2 regions of the Rhodoferax sp. GW822-FHT02D07 genome follow, and region 1 is predicted to be linked to the other one. Evidence: predicted binding sites of a transcription regulator. Region 1 holds the regulator's gene; the other holds the start of a gene.
What was found. Region 1 encodes NrdR, which represses ribonucleotide reductase genes. Its sites were predicted from a motif close to CACNANATNTNGTG; they were not measured.
Positions count from the first base shown of each region.

Region 2: the regulator NrdR is predicted to act here: its motif matches at 5,838-5,851, upstream of AC1RNN_RS11615 (ribonucleoside-diphosphate reductase subunit alpha).

Region 1 is NZ_JBXAOD010000001.1:838,087-845,767, reverse strand. Features, by position in the region: gene AC1RNN_RS03985 (DUF349 domain-containing protein) at 1-1,997, opposite strand, end outside; gene AC1RNN_RS03980 (lytic transglycosylase domain-containing protein) at 2,907-3,731, shown strand; ZMP/ZTP riboswitch at 3,750-3,877, shown strand; gene glyA (serine hydroxymethyltransferase) at 3,919-5,163, shown strand; gene nrdR (transcriptional regulator NrdR) at 5,180-5,629, shown strand; gene AC1RNN_RS03965 (GspH/FimT family pseudopilin) at 5,703-6,272, shown strand; gene pilV (type IV pilus modification protein PilV) at 6,276-6,851, shown strand; gene AC1RNN_RS03955 (PilW family protein) at 6,853-7,681, shown strand, end outside.
Region 2 is NZ_JBXAOD010000004.1:176,917-184,597, forward strand. Features, by position in the region: gene AC1RNN_RS11600 (zinc-ribbon and DUF3426 domain-containing protein) at 1-802, shown strand, start outside; gene AC1RNN_RS11605 (histone H1-like DNA-binding protein) at 877-1,341, opposite strand; gene AC1RNN_RS11610 (ribonucleotide-diphosphate reductase subunit beta) at 1,513-2,691, opposite strand; gene AC1RNN_RS11615 (ribonucleoside-diphosphate reductase subunit alpha) at 2,812-5,739, opposite strand; gene ampD (1,6-anhydro-N-acetylmuramyl-L-alanine amidase AmpD) at 6,116-6,715, opposite strand; gene AC1RNN_RS11625 (sigma-54-dependent transcriptional regulator) at 6,705-7,681, opposite strand, start outside.

The sequences.
Region 1 (7,681 bases):
TTGGGCACAACAGGCGCTTCGGCCTCTGCGGCGGGCGCATCGGATAGAGGCGACTCTTCAGCAGTTGCGTCAGCCGCTATAGTTTCCGTAGCTGCTTGCGCACTATCCACGGGGGCTACAGCCACTTTTTCTTCTCGTGCTGCGGCAGCGGCCTGTCCCTGCAGGGCCGCCTCCAGAGCGGCCACCGCGCTGCGAATAGCCTGCACATCCCCTGCTGCATTGGCTGCCTCCAGCGCCTTGGCTGCCTCCAGCACGGCGCGGTCGCGTGCACCCATGGCGGTTTCCGCCTTTTCGCGCTCGGCCGTCTTGCGGTTGAAAGCATCGTCAATCGGTTTGCGGAAGGCATCCCACAGCTTCTGCTCCTGGCGGCGATCCACCGGCACGGCATGCGCCTGGGCTTGCCAGCGCTGTTGCAGCGCCTTGACGGCGTCAATGCGCAACACGGCAGCAGCGCCCAGTACCTTGGCCTCTTCAATCATGGCGTGGCGGGCCGCCAGCGCCTGGGCCTGGACGGCCTCCAGCGGGGCGGCCGCCTCGCCGATCGCAGCCTTCCACAGCGGTTGCAGTTCGGCAAAGGTCTTTTCACCCACATGGCCTGCATCACGCCAACGGTCGGCAAACTGGTGGAGGATGCGGTTGAAGCCCTTCCAGTCATCGTCCAACGCGGTGCGGTTGGCTTCGGCCCAGGCCTTGACCTCGGCAATCAGAGCCAGACGCTGGGCCTTGTGCTCTGCGGATTCGGCTTTGACCTTCTCCAGCCAGCCCTCGACCACCTTGTAGGCTTCGTTGCAAGCTTCATCAAAGCGCTTCCACAGGGCGTGGTTCGGGGTGCCGCCCTGGTCGGTCTGCTTCCACTGGTCGCGCAGGGCACGCAGGGTTTCCTGCATCTTGCGTCCGCCAATGGCCTGGCCTTCGGGGCGCTTGAGCAGGCCCTCGGCTTTGCCTACCAGCTCTTCGCGGATCTGGTCGGCACGCCAGCGCTGCCAGCCTTCCAGCTCACCTGCAGCGGCCAGCGCAGCGTGGGCCTGGTTGTCGAGCTTGCCGTCGATGAGCTTGCCAAATTCCTTGAGCGCGTTGCGCAGGGCATTGGCCGCGCCCGTGCTGGCCTTGCCGTGGCCTTCGGCCACTTCCTGCTCCAGCGTCGTCAGCGCAGCGCGCACGGCAGCCGTCGCCTGGGCGCGAGCCTCGGGGTCCACCTTAGGCTTGGCCGGCTTGGCAGGCGCCTCAGCCGGAATGCCACGCGCGGCGCGCAGCTCATCCGCCCACACGGGCACGGGGGGCAAGGGGGCATTGGCATCGGCAACCGCGGCCAAGGTCTGGGTCAGAGCCGCCTGGAAGGCGTCCCACACCACCAGCAACTGGGCGCGGGAGGCCTCCAGCAGGGGCGGGAATTTCAGGTCCACGCTGGGCCAGCTTGCGTGCGCCACCAGCGTGGAGGCCTGGCTTTGCCAGTGTTCCACGTCGACACGCAGGGCATCCAGCGCAGCCTGGGCATCGCTCCAGGGCTTGGTGGACAGCACCTCGATGCGCTGGGCCAGCAACACGGCGGCCTCACGCTGCACCTGCACCTGGTGTTGCAGGTCTTCAATGTCGCGCACACGTTCGGCCAGTTGGGTCTTGAGGCTGGCCAGAGGCTCTTTGCTCAGGGGCGCGCCAGCCTTGGCCGCATCGCGCTGCCAGGCCAGGGCGTCGGCCATATTGAGTTTGGGGGTGTCGATCAGCGTCTGGGCGCGGGCGGCCCATTCGGCGGCCAGCAGCTCCTGCCCCTTGGCACGCTTGGCTTCGTCCAGGCGCTCACGCACCAGCTTGGCGGCGCCCTTGTCCTTGACGCTGAGTTCGCGGAAGACCTCGGCCAGCAGGTCTGCACCAGGGTTGCCCTGCAGCCACTCCCGGATGCGGGCAGCCCGGTCCCCCGCCGTGGCAGCCGAAAAGGCACCACCGGTCAGGCTGTCGAGTTGGGCAGAGTCGAGATGTTTGGCAGGATGGGACGAGGTCACAGTGGATCGCAATCAGGGTTGAACTACAAAAATACAGCCGGGTATTTTCGCCGCAAATGCCCTGCTCCATCCGTTTTTTCCGTGGCGCGCACAACAGCGCCTCACTCAGCCCATCGGTCGAACACCTAGTCCGTTCAGAATACGCCTCAAGCCCTCATGGAATATGCGCAAGCAGCTACGAATTTAATAGCGTGACGCTGTCCGTGTCCGCGCTGAACACGCACTCGGCTTCCTGGAGACCCACAGGCCAAGACGACTGCATCTATATATATAGAGGGTCACACACATTTCCCAAGGAAAACGCCGTGCAAAAGAAAGCCCGGCAGAGACCATGCTGGCCGCTGTCGGGCTCGATGGCTGACCAGAGGTCCATGCCATCAGGGGTTGTCGCGGGGGAGCGTGTTGTCCCGTCGCGAACTTGAAGCAATAGATTGCCTCCTTGGGGTTGCCGGGGCCGCTTTATCACAGATGCCTGAAGCACGGACTGGCTACTGCCGGCAAGACGCCTGAATGCTCAGGCACAAGCAGTCTAGATGGCAGCTCCCCCGGATTCAAATCAAAGTTTCAATGAAAAGCCGGCACTCGATTGGCCGACTAGGGAGTTGCCCTCAAACTGCCCAAAGGAGGCGCTTCACCCCCGAAATCACACAAAATAAAAACATTCAGAAATAACAATCAAATTCCTTATGGTTGACTTGTTATATAAAAGCCCCCTAGAATCCGCCATCCCAAAATTCATCAGGGATAACCCAGCCCGCTGCCGACCCCGGCATATTCAAATCGCTGCACAAGTCGAGACGACGCCGCAGGATATTGATAGCGTACCAACCCAAACGAGGAAGCAGGACGTTGTCATGTGGCCCATACGGCTACGGACACAAGAATGCCCCCGCCTAAGAAGGAAGAGCTATGACAGCGACTCAACAATTCACCAAGGGCCTTCGCATCGTTGCGACCGACATCGCCCAAGGTTTCTTTGCCATCACACACAACGGTTTCGCCCTGCTGGGCTTGGCCGTCATGTTTGCCATCATCACCCTGACCGCCCGCCCCGAAATCCGCCAGGCAGGCGAAATCCAGCTCATGGGCTGGCTTCAAAACCGCCACATCGTGGCGAACGACATTGCGTCCGAACCCGACGCCGTAGACCGTGCCACGGCCGCCAACCCGCAGTCCCTGCCCAAGCAGCAGGCTGCCGTGGCGTTCTGGCTGAGCAAGAAGTACAGCGTGGCCCCCGAGCCTCTGAGTGCTTTGGTGGCCGAGGCCTACAACATCGGCCAGCGTACCAAGCTGGATCCGACCCTGATCCTGGCCGTCATGGCCGTGGAATCGGGCTTCAACCCCTTTGCCCAAAGCCATGTGGGTGCTCAGGGCCTGATGCAGGTCATGACCAAGGTGCACAGTGACAAGTACGAGGGCTTTGGCGGCAAGCTGGCCGCGTTTGACCCAGTTTCCAACCTGCGCGTGGGCGTCAAGGTGCTGCAGGAATGCATCAGCCGTGCCGGTTCCATCGAAGGCGGACTCAAGTACTACGTGGGCGCAGCCAATATGGAAGAGGACGGCGGCTACGTCGCCAAGGTCCTGGCCGAACACGGCCGCCTGCAGGCTGTCGCATCGGGCCGCCCCATGCCCATGCCGTCGGCACCCGCTACGGCAGTGCCCGTCAAGCTGCCCGCACCGGAAGCCCCCCAGGCCGTGGGTGTGGAAAACGTGGCCCGACTGGCCAACTCCTGAGCCCGCTCGGTTAAACTCCGCACTGCACGCGACTGGCGATAGGTGCCCGGCCTTCTGAGGCCGCCGGCACTGACGTGGGATACCACTGGGAAGCGTGCCGCAGTGCCTTAAGGTTCTGCGATCAGCCGTTCGCCTGGGCAGCCCTGTGTCTTTTTGACCCACAGGCCATTTGTCTTTTAGGACTGCCATGTACGACCGCAACATCCTCGTAGAACAAGCTGACCCCGAACTGTGGGCCGCCATCCAGGCCGAGAACGCCCGCCAGGAACACCACATCGAGCTGATCGCCAGCGAAAACTATGCCTCCCCGGCCGTCATGGCCGCCCAGGGCAGCCAGCTGACCAACAAGTACGCCGAAGGCTACCCCGGTCGCCGCTACTATGGTGGTTGCGAGCATGTGGACGTGGCCGAGCAACTGGCCATCGACCGCATCAAGCAAATCTTCGGCGCCGAAGCCGCCAACGTGCAGCCCCACTGCGGCGCATCTGCCAACGAAGCCGTCTTCCTGGCGTTCCTGAAGCCCGGCGACACCATCATGGGCATGAGCCTGGCCGAAGGCGGCCACTTGACCCACGGTATGCCGCTGAACATGTCGGGCAAGTGGTTCAACGTGGTGAGCTACGGCCTGGACGCCAACGAAGCCATTGATTACGAAGCCATGGAACGCAAGGCGCGCGAAACCAAGCCCAAGCTGATCATTGCTGGCGCCTCCGCTTACTCGCTCGCCATTGACTTCGAGCGCTTCGCCAAGATCGCCAAGGAAATCGGCGCCATCTTCATGGTGGACATGGCCCACTACGCCGGACTAATCGCCGCAGGCGTGTACCCCAACCCCGTGCCCCACGCCGACGTGGTGACCTCCACCACCCACAAGAGCCTGCGTGGCCCCCGCGGCGGCATCATCCTGATGAAGGCCGAGCACGAGAAGGCCATCAACAGCGCCATCTTCCCCGGCCTGCAAGGCGGCCCGCTGATGCACGTCATCGCAGCCAAGGCCGTGGCTTTCAAGGAAGCACTGAGCCCCGAGTTCAAGACGTACCAGCAGCAAGTGGCCCGCAATGCCAAGATCGTGGCTGAAACGCTGACCGCACGCGGCCTGCGCATCGTCAGCGGCGGCACGGACAGCCATGTGATGCTGGTGGACCTGCGTTCCAAGGGCATTACAGGCAAGGAAGCTGAGGCTGTGCTGGGCGCTGCCCACATGACCATCAACAAAAATGCCATTCCGAATGACCCGGAAAAGCCCATGGTCACCAGCGGCATCCGCGTCGGTACACCTGCCATGACCACCCGCGGCTTCAAGGATGAGGAAGCCCGTGCCACGGCCAACCTGATTGCCGACGTGCTGGACAACCCACGCGACGAAGCCAACATTGCGGCCGTGCGCGCCAAGGTGCACGCCCTGACCTCGCGCTTCCCGGTCTACAAGTAAGTCAGGCCAGTCCTCGATGAAGTGCCCGTTCTGTAGTCATTCGGAAACCCAGGTGGTGGAGACCCGGATTTCTGAGGACGGGGACTTCATCCGCCGTCGCCGCCAATGCGGATCGTGCGAAAAGCGCTTCACCACCTATGAGCGCCCGGACGTCAACTTCCCGGCCATCGTCAAGAAAGACGGGCGCCGAATCGAGTTTGAACGCGCCAAACTGCTCGCCTCCATGAACCTGGCCCTGCGCAAACGGCCCGTGAGCACCGAGCAAATCGACAGCGCCATCGAGCGCATCGAAGAAAAACTCCTCAACCTGGGCCTGCGCGAAGTCCAGTCCACCCGCATCGGCGAACTCGTCATGCGCGAACTCAAAAAGCTCGACAAGGTCGCTTACGTGCGCTTTGCCAGCGTGTACCGGAGCTTTGAGGACATTGATGAGTTCAAGACACTGGTGGATGAGGTGAGTCGGTAGCTTCCCGACAAGTGGCCAGACGCCGCGCGCAAACGGTACAACCATTCAGAGGGCATGGGCCTACACTGAAGGCATGCAATCAACCGGCCTCATCAATCGTGGATTTACTCTTATTGAACTATTGATTACGCTGGTAATTGCTGGTGTATTAATGGCAATTGGCATTCCAAGCCTTAAAACCTTTGTCGCATCAAACCGACTTAGTTCCAACGTTAACACGATGATTGGACTTATTAATTATGCGCGCAGCGAAGCCATTGTTAGAAATCAACCTGTAGTCATTTGCCCCAAAAGCAGCTCGGGCACTGGATGTCAAAACTCCCAAATGTGGAGCCAATATGACATCCAAGTATTTGTAGATGTAGATGGCAACAATAACTTTGGCGGTTCAGATATTCTTTTAAAGACAGTTGCAGCTATCGATTCGACCGGAAACACTACACGTATTACAAGACAGTCAGCTGCGGGCGCTATCTCATTCCGCTCTTCAGGATTATCCACAATCGCTCACGGATTCAATATCTATGAAGTGAATAGTACGGACGCAAGCTACGAAACCCAATATGGTCGCTCCCTTTGCATCAGCTTATCTGGTCGAACTCGGGTTGCACCGTATACAGCCAACATATGCAATAACTTCTAAGCCATGAAACGCATCTCTTATCAAACTGGAGCAACGCTGATTGAAGCATTGATCTCCATTTTAGTTATGTCACTAGGTCTGCTTGGAATAGCAGGACTACAGTTAAGTGCTTTGTCCTACCAGAAGTCCGCCTGGTCCTCCCATAGAGTCGCCGAAATTGTCAATGACATTACAGAGAAAATTCGGGCGAATCCGTCAGCGGCGAAAGCGGGGAATTACAACTACACGTCAAACTACAACACCGGTTCTGGCGCTACTTTTACATTAAATAATTGCCATACCGGGAGTTCATTTTGTAGTTTATCGCAGATTGCAGCTGATGATATTTCGAACTTCGTCACAAAAACGCAACAGCTTCTGCCCAGAGGGGCCGCACAGATTACCGGAAGTAGTGCCGCCGGATACACAGTGACGGTTATGTATTTTGACAAGGATTTTGTGAATCCCACAACGGGCGTCGCACAAAGCTCAACGACTTGTGCAAGCGGTACCTCTGGCATTGACTGGAGGAACTGCTGCCCTACTGCGGCGTCTGCTCCTGCCGGGGTTCGTTGCCGAAATTACTTTGTCAAACTGTGATATGAAACACATAACCCTCAAGAAATCGCTCCTCCAAAAAGGGGTGACATTAATTGAGTTGATGATTGCATTGGTCATCGGACTGATTCTTGTTATTGCAGCTTCTTCTATTTACTTATACTCAAAACAAAACTACAACACCTCTTCAGAAACGACACAAATTGAAGAAAATGGCCGGTTTGCACTAAATCTATTAACGCAATACATAAAAACAGCTGGCTTTGTGATGATTGACCCAGCCTCCCCAAGACCGCAAGGCCCTATTGACAACAAGATTTTTGGATGCCGTCTTGGACTTGTAAACGGAGTGACGCCAAGTACAACTGCAGATATCGCTTGCAGAACATCGACTCCAGCAGGAAGCCTGCCATCAGAAGCAATTGCGATGTTTGCAGAGACAGATGCTTACAACAGCAGTGGAGCAACATACCAAGGCTATGATTGCTTGGGACTATCTTCCATCGCACAAGGTGGAGTCTCAAACATAGTTCGATCCTACTTTTTTGTCGCCAATACAACTGTGCAAACAGTGAATGGAACTGTCAATATGGGTCAGCTTTCATGCTTATCTGATCGCACCCCTCTCGCAGCAGTCACACCGACTTATCAAGTTCAACCATTGATTCCAGGGATTGAGCAAATAGCATTCAACTACATGCTCCCCTCCAGCGCCGACCCAGATGTTGCCCAAACTGGTTATGCAGCCTCCGCACTTACCGCAGCGCAATGGCCACAAGTGCTCGCCGTAGATGTATGCGTGCTGGCGAAGTCTATACAAGCTGCCGGCAACGATTCGGGTACAGCCTACAACGACTGCTATGGGAACTCAG
Region 2 (7,681 bases), on a different contig from region 1:
CGCTGAGTCGCAAGAGCCAGAGCCACTGCTGCCCGAGGAAGAAGTGACCCAGGTCGAGAACATCGAGGTGCTCGATGCTCCGCCTGTGCGCGAACGCTCTGCGCCAGATGCGCTGAATATCGCCGACGCCCAGAAGGAGTTGGACGCGCTGTTGGACCTGCGCCCCGGCCATGGGCGTGATGCGCCCGAGCCGGCGCTCGCGGATGAAGAGGATGTGCCCGCGCCCGAGCCACGCTATGCACAGGCCCAGGTCAAGACGGTGGACCCCGTCGATGCGCCCAAACTCTCCTTTATGCGCCAAGCGCGCGGACCCAGTGTGTGGCAGCGCACCAGTGTGCGGGTGCTGCTTTCGCTGGTGGCGTTGGTGTTGCTGGGTGGTCTGCTGCTGCAGGTGCTGGTGCATGAGCGCGACCGCATTGCTGCCACCGAGCCAGCGAGCCAAGAGGCTCTGGCCATGCTGTGCGAGTACCTGGACTGCAAGGTACAGCCGGTGCGCCAGATTGAATCGGTGGTCATCGACAGCTCGTCGTTCACCAAGGTGCGCGCCGATGTCTACCGCCTCAACTTCACGCTCAAGAGCACGGCTGCCATCGGTCTCGCCATGCCCGCGCTGGAGCTCACACTGACTGATATGCAGGACCAGCCTGTGGTGCGCCGCGTGCTTCTTGCGTCGGAACTGGCACCGGGCAAGGATCTGCTGGGTGCGGGCGCCGAGCTGACCACGGCCATCCCCATCAGCGTCAAATCGGGCAGCGGTACCGAGCGCATCTCGGGCTACCGCCTGCTGGCCTTCTACCCCTGAATCTTCACCCACCATGAAAAAAGCCCGAGACCCTTGCGGGTCCGGGCTTGTCAGCCTAGCGCGTAAACGCGGGCTTAGGGTTTGCTGGAGGTCGGAAACGGCCAAGCCGCTTGCGGATTCAGCGTGGTTTGTGCCGCAGGGGCAGCAGGGGCAGCCTTGGCGGCAGCGGGTGCTTTCGCTGCTTTCTTGGCAGCGGGCTTTTTCGCTGCCTTCTTCGCTACGGGCTTTTTCGCTGCAGGCTTCTTTGCAACAGCGGCCTTCTTCGCAGGGGCCTTTTTGGCCGCAGCCTTCTTGGCGGGAGCTGCCTTCTTCGCAGGGGCCTTTTTGGCCGCAGCCTTCTTGGCGGGAGCTGCCTTCTTTGCTGCTACCTTTTTAGCGGGAGCGGCCTTCTTGGCGGGAGCTGCCTTCTTTGCTGCTACCTTTTTAGCGGGAGCAGCCTTCTTGGCAGGAGCTGCCTTCTTGGCGGCTACTTTCTTCGCGGGTGCGGCTTTCTTAGCGGGAGCGGCCTTCTTAGCGGCCGGTTTTTTTGCAGTTGCCATGATTTTCTCCTTGATCAATTTACAAAGAGCACTGCCTGCCGATTGGGAGCAGGGAGTGATTCATGCCGCTGGGTTGGATCCCAGCGGCATGAACGGGGGAACACACCATCTCCGCCGCAAGCGGGTTGCGGAGGTAGTGGTGTGAAATTCTGAGAAACATAAAAGAAAGGTTTAGTCCCACGAGAGGGCGCCGCCCGACTGGTACTCGATCACGCGCGTCTCGAAGAAGTTGCGTTCCTTCTTCAGGTCGATCATCTCGCTCATCCAGGGGAAAGGGTTTTCTTCGTTGGGGAACAGCGCCTCCAGTCCGATCTGGGTGGCTCGGCGGTTGGCGATGTAGCGCAGATAGCCCTTGAACATGGAGGCGTTCATGCCGAGCACGCCGCGTGGCATGGTGTCTTCGGCGTAACGGTATTCCAGTTCCACAGCCTTTTCGAACAGGCCACGGATCTCGGCCTTGAACTCGGCTGTCCACAAGTGCGGATTCTCGAGTTTGAGCTGGTTGATGAGGTCGATGCCGAAATTGCAGTGCATGGACTCGTCACGCAGAATGTACTGGTACTGCTCGGCAGCGCCGGTCATCTTGTTCTGGCGGCCCAGTGCCAGGATCTGCGTGAAGCCCACATAGAAGAACAGGCCTTCCATGAGGCAGGCGAACACGATGAGACTCTTAAGCAACGTCTGGTCGGTCTCGGGCGTGCCGGTGTGGAAGTCGGGGTCCATGATCGCTTCGATGAAGGGGATCAGGAACTGGTCCTTGTCGCGGATGGAGGAGACTTCGTTGTAGGCGTTGAAGATTTCGCCTTCGTCCAGGCCCAGCGATTCGACGATGTACTGGTAGGCGTGCGTGTGAATGGCTTCTTCAAAGGCCTGGCGCAGCAGGAACTGGCGGCACTCGGGTGCCGTGATGTGGCGGTAGGTGCCCAGCACGATGTTGTTGGCGGCCAGCGAGTCGGCGGTGACAAAGAAGCCGAGGTTACGTTTGACGATGCGGCGCTCGTCTTCGGTCAGGCCGTTGGGGTCTTTCCAGAGCGCGATGTCGCGCGTCATGTTGACCTCTTGTGGCATCCAGTGGTTGGCGCAAGTGGCCAGGTACTTTTCCCAAGCCCACTTGTATTTGAAGGGGACGAGCTGGTTGACGTCGGTCTGGCCGTTGATGATGCGCTTGTCGTCGGCGCGCACGCGGCGCGGTGCGGCGGCTTGTGCAGCAGGCGCTGCGGCGTTCTGCACAGGAGACGAAGCGGGGGAAACAGGGGTGACTGCTGCCTGCGCGACCGACAGTTGTTCAGACGGGTCGCGCGCAAAATTTGACGACGGTGTGGGCTTGACTTCTTCGTCCCAGGACAACATAGGTATTTCCAATCAGCGGATTATGAGAGCAGCGAAATGAAATGAAAAGATGTCATGCATTTCGCTGCCAATTTGTGTTGCTCTATAGCATCGCAGCATGTGCCGCGATGCACTCCCGATTTACTGGCATGCTTCGCAAGTGGGATCGTCCACACCACAGAATTTGATGTCGGTGGCTGCGTTGCTGGCCAGCTCCATCTGCGCTTGTGCGGCAGCGGCGGCAGCCTCGAGCGCGCTCGACATCTTGGTGGAGCCTTGCGCATCGTTGCCCGAAGAGACAGCGTTGAGGCGACCTGCGGACACCGTGGACTTCTCGGCGTGCGTGGCCGACATGGTGCGCAGGTAGTAGGTGGTCTTGAGACCACGCAGCCAAGCCAGCTTGTAGGTGTCGTCCAGCTTCTTGCCGGAGGCGCCAGCCATGTAGATGTTGAGTGATTGGGCCTGGTCGATCCACTTCTGGCGACGTGCAGCGGCTTCAACCAGCCAGCGTGTTTCCACTTCGAAGGCGGTGGCGTAGAGCTGCTTGATGTCTTGCGGCACGCGGTCGATGGGACTGAGCGAGCCGTCGAAGTGCTTGAGGTCCATCACCATCACGTCGTCCCACAGGCCCAGTGCCTTGAGGTCGCGTACCAAGTAGCTGTTGATGACGGTGAACTCACCCGAGAGGTTGGACTTCACCGAGAGGTTGCCGAAGCAAGGTTCGATGGAGGCGTCCACACCGATGATGTTGGAGATGGTGGCGGTGGGGGCGATAGCTACGCAGTTGGAGTTGCGCATGCCGTCGGCCGCGATCTTCTTGCGCAGGGCGTCCCAGTCCAGCGTGGCGGAGCGGTCCACTTCCACGTAGCCGCCGCGGGCCTTGGCCAGCAGGTCCAGTGTGTCGGGCGGCAGGATGCCTTGGTCCCACAGAGAGCCCTTGAAGCTCGAGTACTTGCCGCGTTCACGGGCCAGTTCGGTGGAGGCCCAGTAGGCGTAGTAGCTGATGGCTTCCATGGACTTGTCGGCGAACTCCACGGCTGCTTCGCTGGCGTAAGGGATGCGCAGCGCATACAGGCTGTCCTGGAAGGCCATGACGCCCAGGCCCACGGGGCGGTGGCGCAGGTTCGAGTCACGCGCCTTCTTGACGGCGTAGTAGTTGATGTCGATCACGTTGTCCAGCATGCGCATGGCCGTGGAAATGGTGCGCTTGAGCTTGTCGTGGTCCAGTGCGCCATCCTTAACGTGTTGCAGCAGGTTGACCGAACCCAGGTTGCAGACAGCAGTTTCCGTGTCGGAGGTGTTGAGCGTGATCTCCGTGCAGAGGTTGGAGGAGTGCACCACGCCGGCGTGCTGCTGGGGGGAGCGCACATTGCAAGCGTCCTTGAACGTGATCCAGGGGTGTCCGGTTTCGAACAGCATGGTCAGCATCTTGCGCCACAGGTCGCTGGCCTGCACGGTGCGGCTGGGCTTGATCTCGCCGCGGGCGGCTTTTTCCTCGTAGGCCACATAGGCCTTCTCGAAGTCAGCGCCGAACAGGTCGTGCAGGTCGGGCACGTTGGAAGGCGAGAACAGGGTCCAGGTGCCCTTTTCCATGACGCGGCGCATGAACAGGTCAGGGATCCAGTTGGCCGTGTTCATGTCGTGGGTGCGGCGGCGGTCATCGCCGGTGTTCTTGCGCAGTTCCAGGAATTCTTCGATGTCCAAGTGCCAGGTTTCCAGGTAGGTGCACACGGCGCCCTTACGCTTGCCGCCCTGGTTCACCGCCACGGCCGTGTCGTTCACCACCTTCAGAAAAGGCACCACACCTTGCGATTCTCCATTGGTGCCCTTGATATGAGAGCCCAGAGCGCGCACACGCGTCCAGTCATTGCCCAGGCCACCGGCAAATTTGGACAGCAGGGCGTTTTCCTTGATGGACTCGTAAATGCCGTCCAGGTCGTCGGGCACCGTGGTCAGGTAGCAGCTGGAGAGCTGCGAGCGCAGCGTGCCGCTGTTGAACAGCGTGGGCGTGCTGGACATGAAGTCGAAGGAGGACAGCACTTCGTAGAACTCGATGGCGCGGGCTTCGCGGTCGATTTCGTTGAGTGACAGGCCCATGGCCACGCGCATGAAGAAGGCTTGGGGCAACTCGATGCGGGTCTTGCCTTCGTGCAGGAAATAGCGGTCATACAGGGTTTGCAGGCCCAGGTAGTCGAACTGTTGGTCGCGGCTGGCCTTGAGGGCAGCGCCCAGTCGCTTCAGGTCGAACTGCAGCAGCTTTTCATCCAGCAGCTCAGCATCCACGCCGCGCTTGATGAAACCGGGGAAGTAGTCGGCATAGGCCTCCTGCATGTCGGCCTGGGCCACATCGCGCCCCAGCACTTCGCGCGAGATGGTGTGGAACAGCAGGCGTGCGGTGGCGTAGGTGTAGTCGGGGTCTTTCTCGATGAGCGTGCGTGCGGCCAAGATGGACGCCTTGTAGACCTCGTCCATGGGAACGCCGTCATAGAGGTTGCGCATGGTTTCGGCCACGATGGGGGCGGCCTTCACGTCGGTACCCAGGCCAGCGCAGGCAGTTTCGATGCGCGACTTCAGTTGTTCCAGGTCCAGTGCCACGCGCTGGCCGTTTTCGAGCACATGGATGGCAGGTACCGCGGGCGTGGCCTGGGCTACCTGCTTGGCACGCTCTTGTGTGCGGCGTTCGCGGTAAAGCACATAGGCGCGGGCGATTTCGTGGTGACCGCCACGCATCAGGCCCAGTTCGACCTGGTCTTGTACGTCTTCAATATGGAAGGTGCCACCACCCGGGCGCGAGCGCATCAGAGCGCGGATCACCTGTTGGGTCAGACCGTCCACGGTTTCGCGCACGCTGGCCGAGGCCGCGCCCTGGGTGCCGTGCACGGCCAGGAAGGCCTTCATCATGGCTACGGCAATCTTGTTGGGCTCAAAAGGCACCACAGCGCCATTGCGGCGGATGATCTGGTAGTGGGTCAGGGTGTTATTGACCAAGCCCGCTTCGGGGCTGCTGCCTCCATGTGTTGCCAGCAGGCTGGCCGAAGGAGTGGGCGTTGCAATAGAAACAGATTCCATGATTTCCTCGTCTAGATCAGTATTTTTTGGGGGCTGGGTCTTGCTCCGAAGGGGCCGCTTGCCAGTGCTCCGAAGCCATGCGCTGCATGAACTGGAGACACTATATCTGGGGTCTGCGGTGGATACAAGCCACTACCAGTAGTGTACAGGCTGACATTAGGGTGCCGGGCGCACCGCACGGGTGCAGGCCCTGATGCAAGGGTGTAAAGCGCGCTGCCGGCGTGCGCGTGAAATGGTGGTTTCTGGGGGGCAGCGAAGCATTGGTGCTTGCTGCGGACGGCTTTGCTTTGGAAAGCCGCATGAAATCAGGGTTTTGCCTTCACGGCCTGCCCGCACAAGGAGGGTGCCCGGTACAGGGTAAGTCCTGAAAATTTTTTTAGCTGCGTTGCAACAAAGTGTTTTCGGGATAACTCAAGTCTGCCAGGCCCAGTCCTTCGCGCAGCAGATCCCAACGAAAGCCAGTGCCGGGGTCGGCCTTGCGGCCCGGCGCAATGTGCTCATGCCCGGCAATATGGCGTACGGGGTAGTGCGCCGCCAGCGCGGGCAGCAGCGCGTGCAGTGCCTCGTACTGCGCGGGCGTGAAGCTGTCGCCTTCCAGGCCTTCGAGCTCGATGCCGATGGAGTCATCGTTGCAGTTGCTGCGGCCCCGGTAGGTCGATACCCCGGCATGCCAGGCGCGTGCATCACAGCTCACAAACTGCCAGAGGTCACCATTGCGGCGAATAAAAAAGTGGGCTGAAACCTCCATGCCGCGTATGGACTGGAAATAGGGGTGAGCATCCCAGTCCAGGCGGTTGGTGAAGAGTTCCTCTACATGCGATGTGCCGTATTCGCCAGGTGGCAGACTGATGGAATGCAGCACCACCAGATCGATGTCCGCATTGGCCGGACGCGATCCGAAGTTGGGTGAAGCGCAGGCATGGGCAAAGCGGTACCAGCCCGCATTCCAGATCGGTGCGCCGGCTTCAACTGCCATGGGGAGGTTCGTCGGAGGACTGTGGTGCATCAATATGCAGACGCGCCATGCGGTAGCGGATCTGGCGCAGGCTGATACCGAGTCGCTGAGCCGCCGAGGTGCGGTTAAAGCGCGTCTCGCCCAGTGCGCGTACCAGGATGTCGCGTTCAATGCGGTCCAGATAGACCTGCAAATCACTGGGCAGGGCGTCGTGGGAAGGTGCTGCCTCGGCGGCCGGCACGACTGCTGGGGCCGACGGCAGTTCTTCGCGCAGAGGTGCGGGTTCTGTGCTCAGTGCATGCGTGTCGAGCTCCAGCTCGGGTCCTTCGGAGAGTGCCATTGCACGGTGCAGCACATTTTCGAGTTCACGCACATTACCCGGCAGCGGCAGCGTGCAGATCTGTGCCATGGCTGCCGGGGAAAGCCGTGGCGCGGGCACGCCGGATTCGGCGGCAATACGCACCAGCAAGGCTTGGCATAGTGCTGGCAAATCCTCGCTGCGCTCGCGCAGCGGCGGTATATAGATGTCGATGACATTGAGGCGGTAATAGAGATCCTGGCGGAAGCGCCCAGCCTGCACCTCGGCGGCCAAGTCCTTGTGGGTGGCGCTGACGATGCGCACATCCACGGCTTCTTCCTGCAGCGCGCCCAGGGGGCGCACGCTGCGCTCCTGGATGGCGCGCAGCAGCTTGGACTGCATGGGCAGGGGCAGGTCGCCAATCTCGTCGAGGAACAGGGTGCCACCATGGGCGGCCTGGAAGAAGCCGCCACGGTCCTGGGTGGCACCCGTGTATGCGCCCTTGCGCGCACCAAAGAACTCGGCTTCGAGCAGGCTCTCGGGAATGGCGCTGCAGTTCACCGGTACCCAGGGGCCCTGGGCCCGGTGGCTGCTGCCGTGGATGGCGCCCGCTACCAGCTCCTTGCCTGTGCCGGACTCTCCGCGAATGAGCACAGGTGCCATGCTGCGCGCCACCTTGACGATGCGCT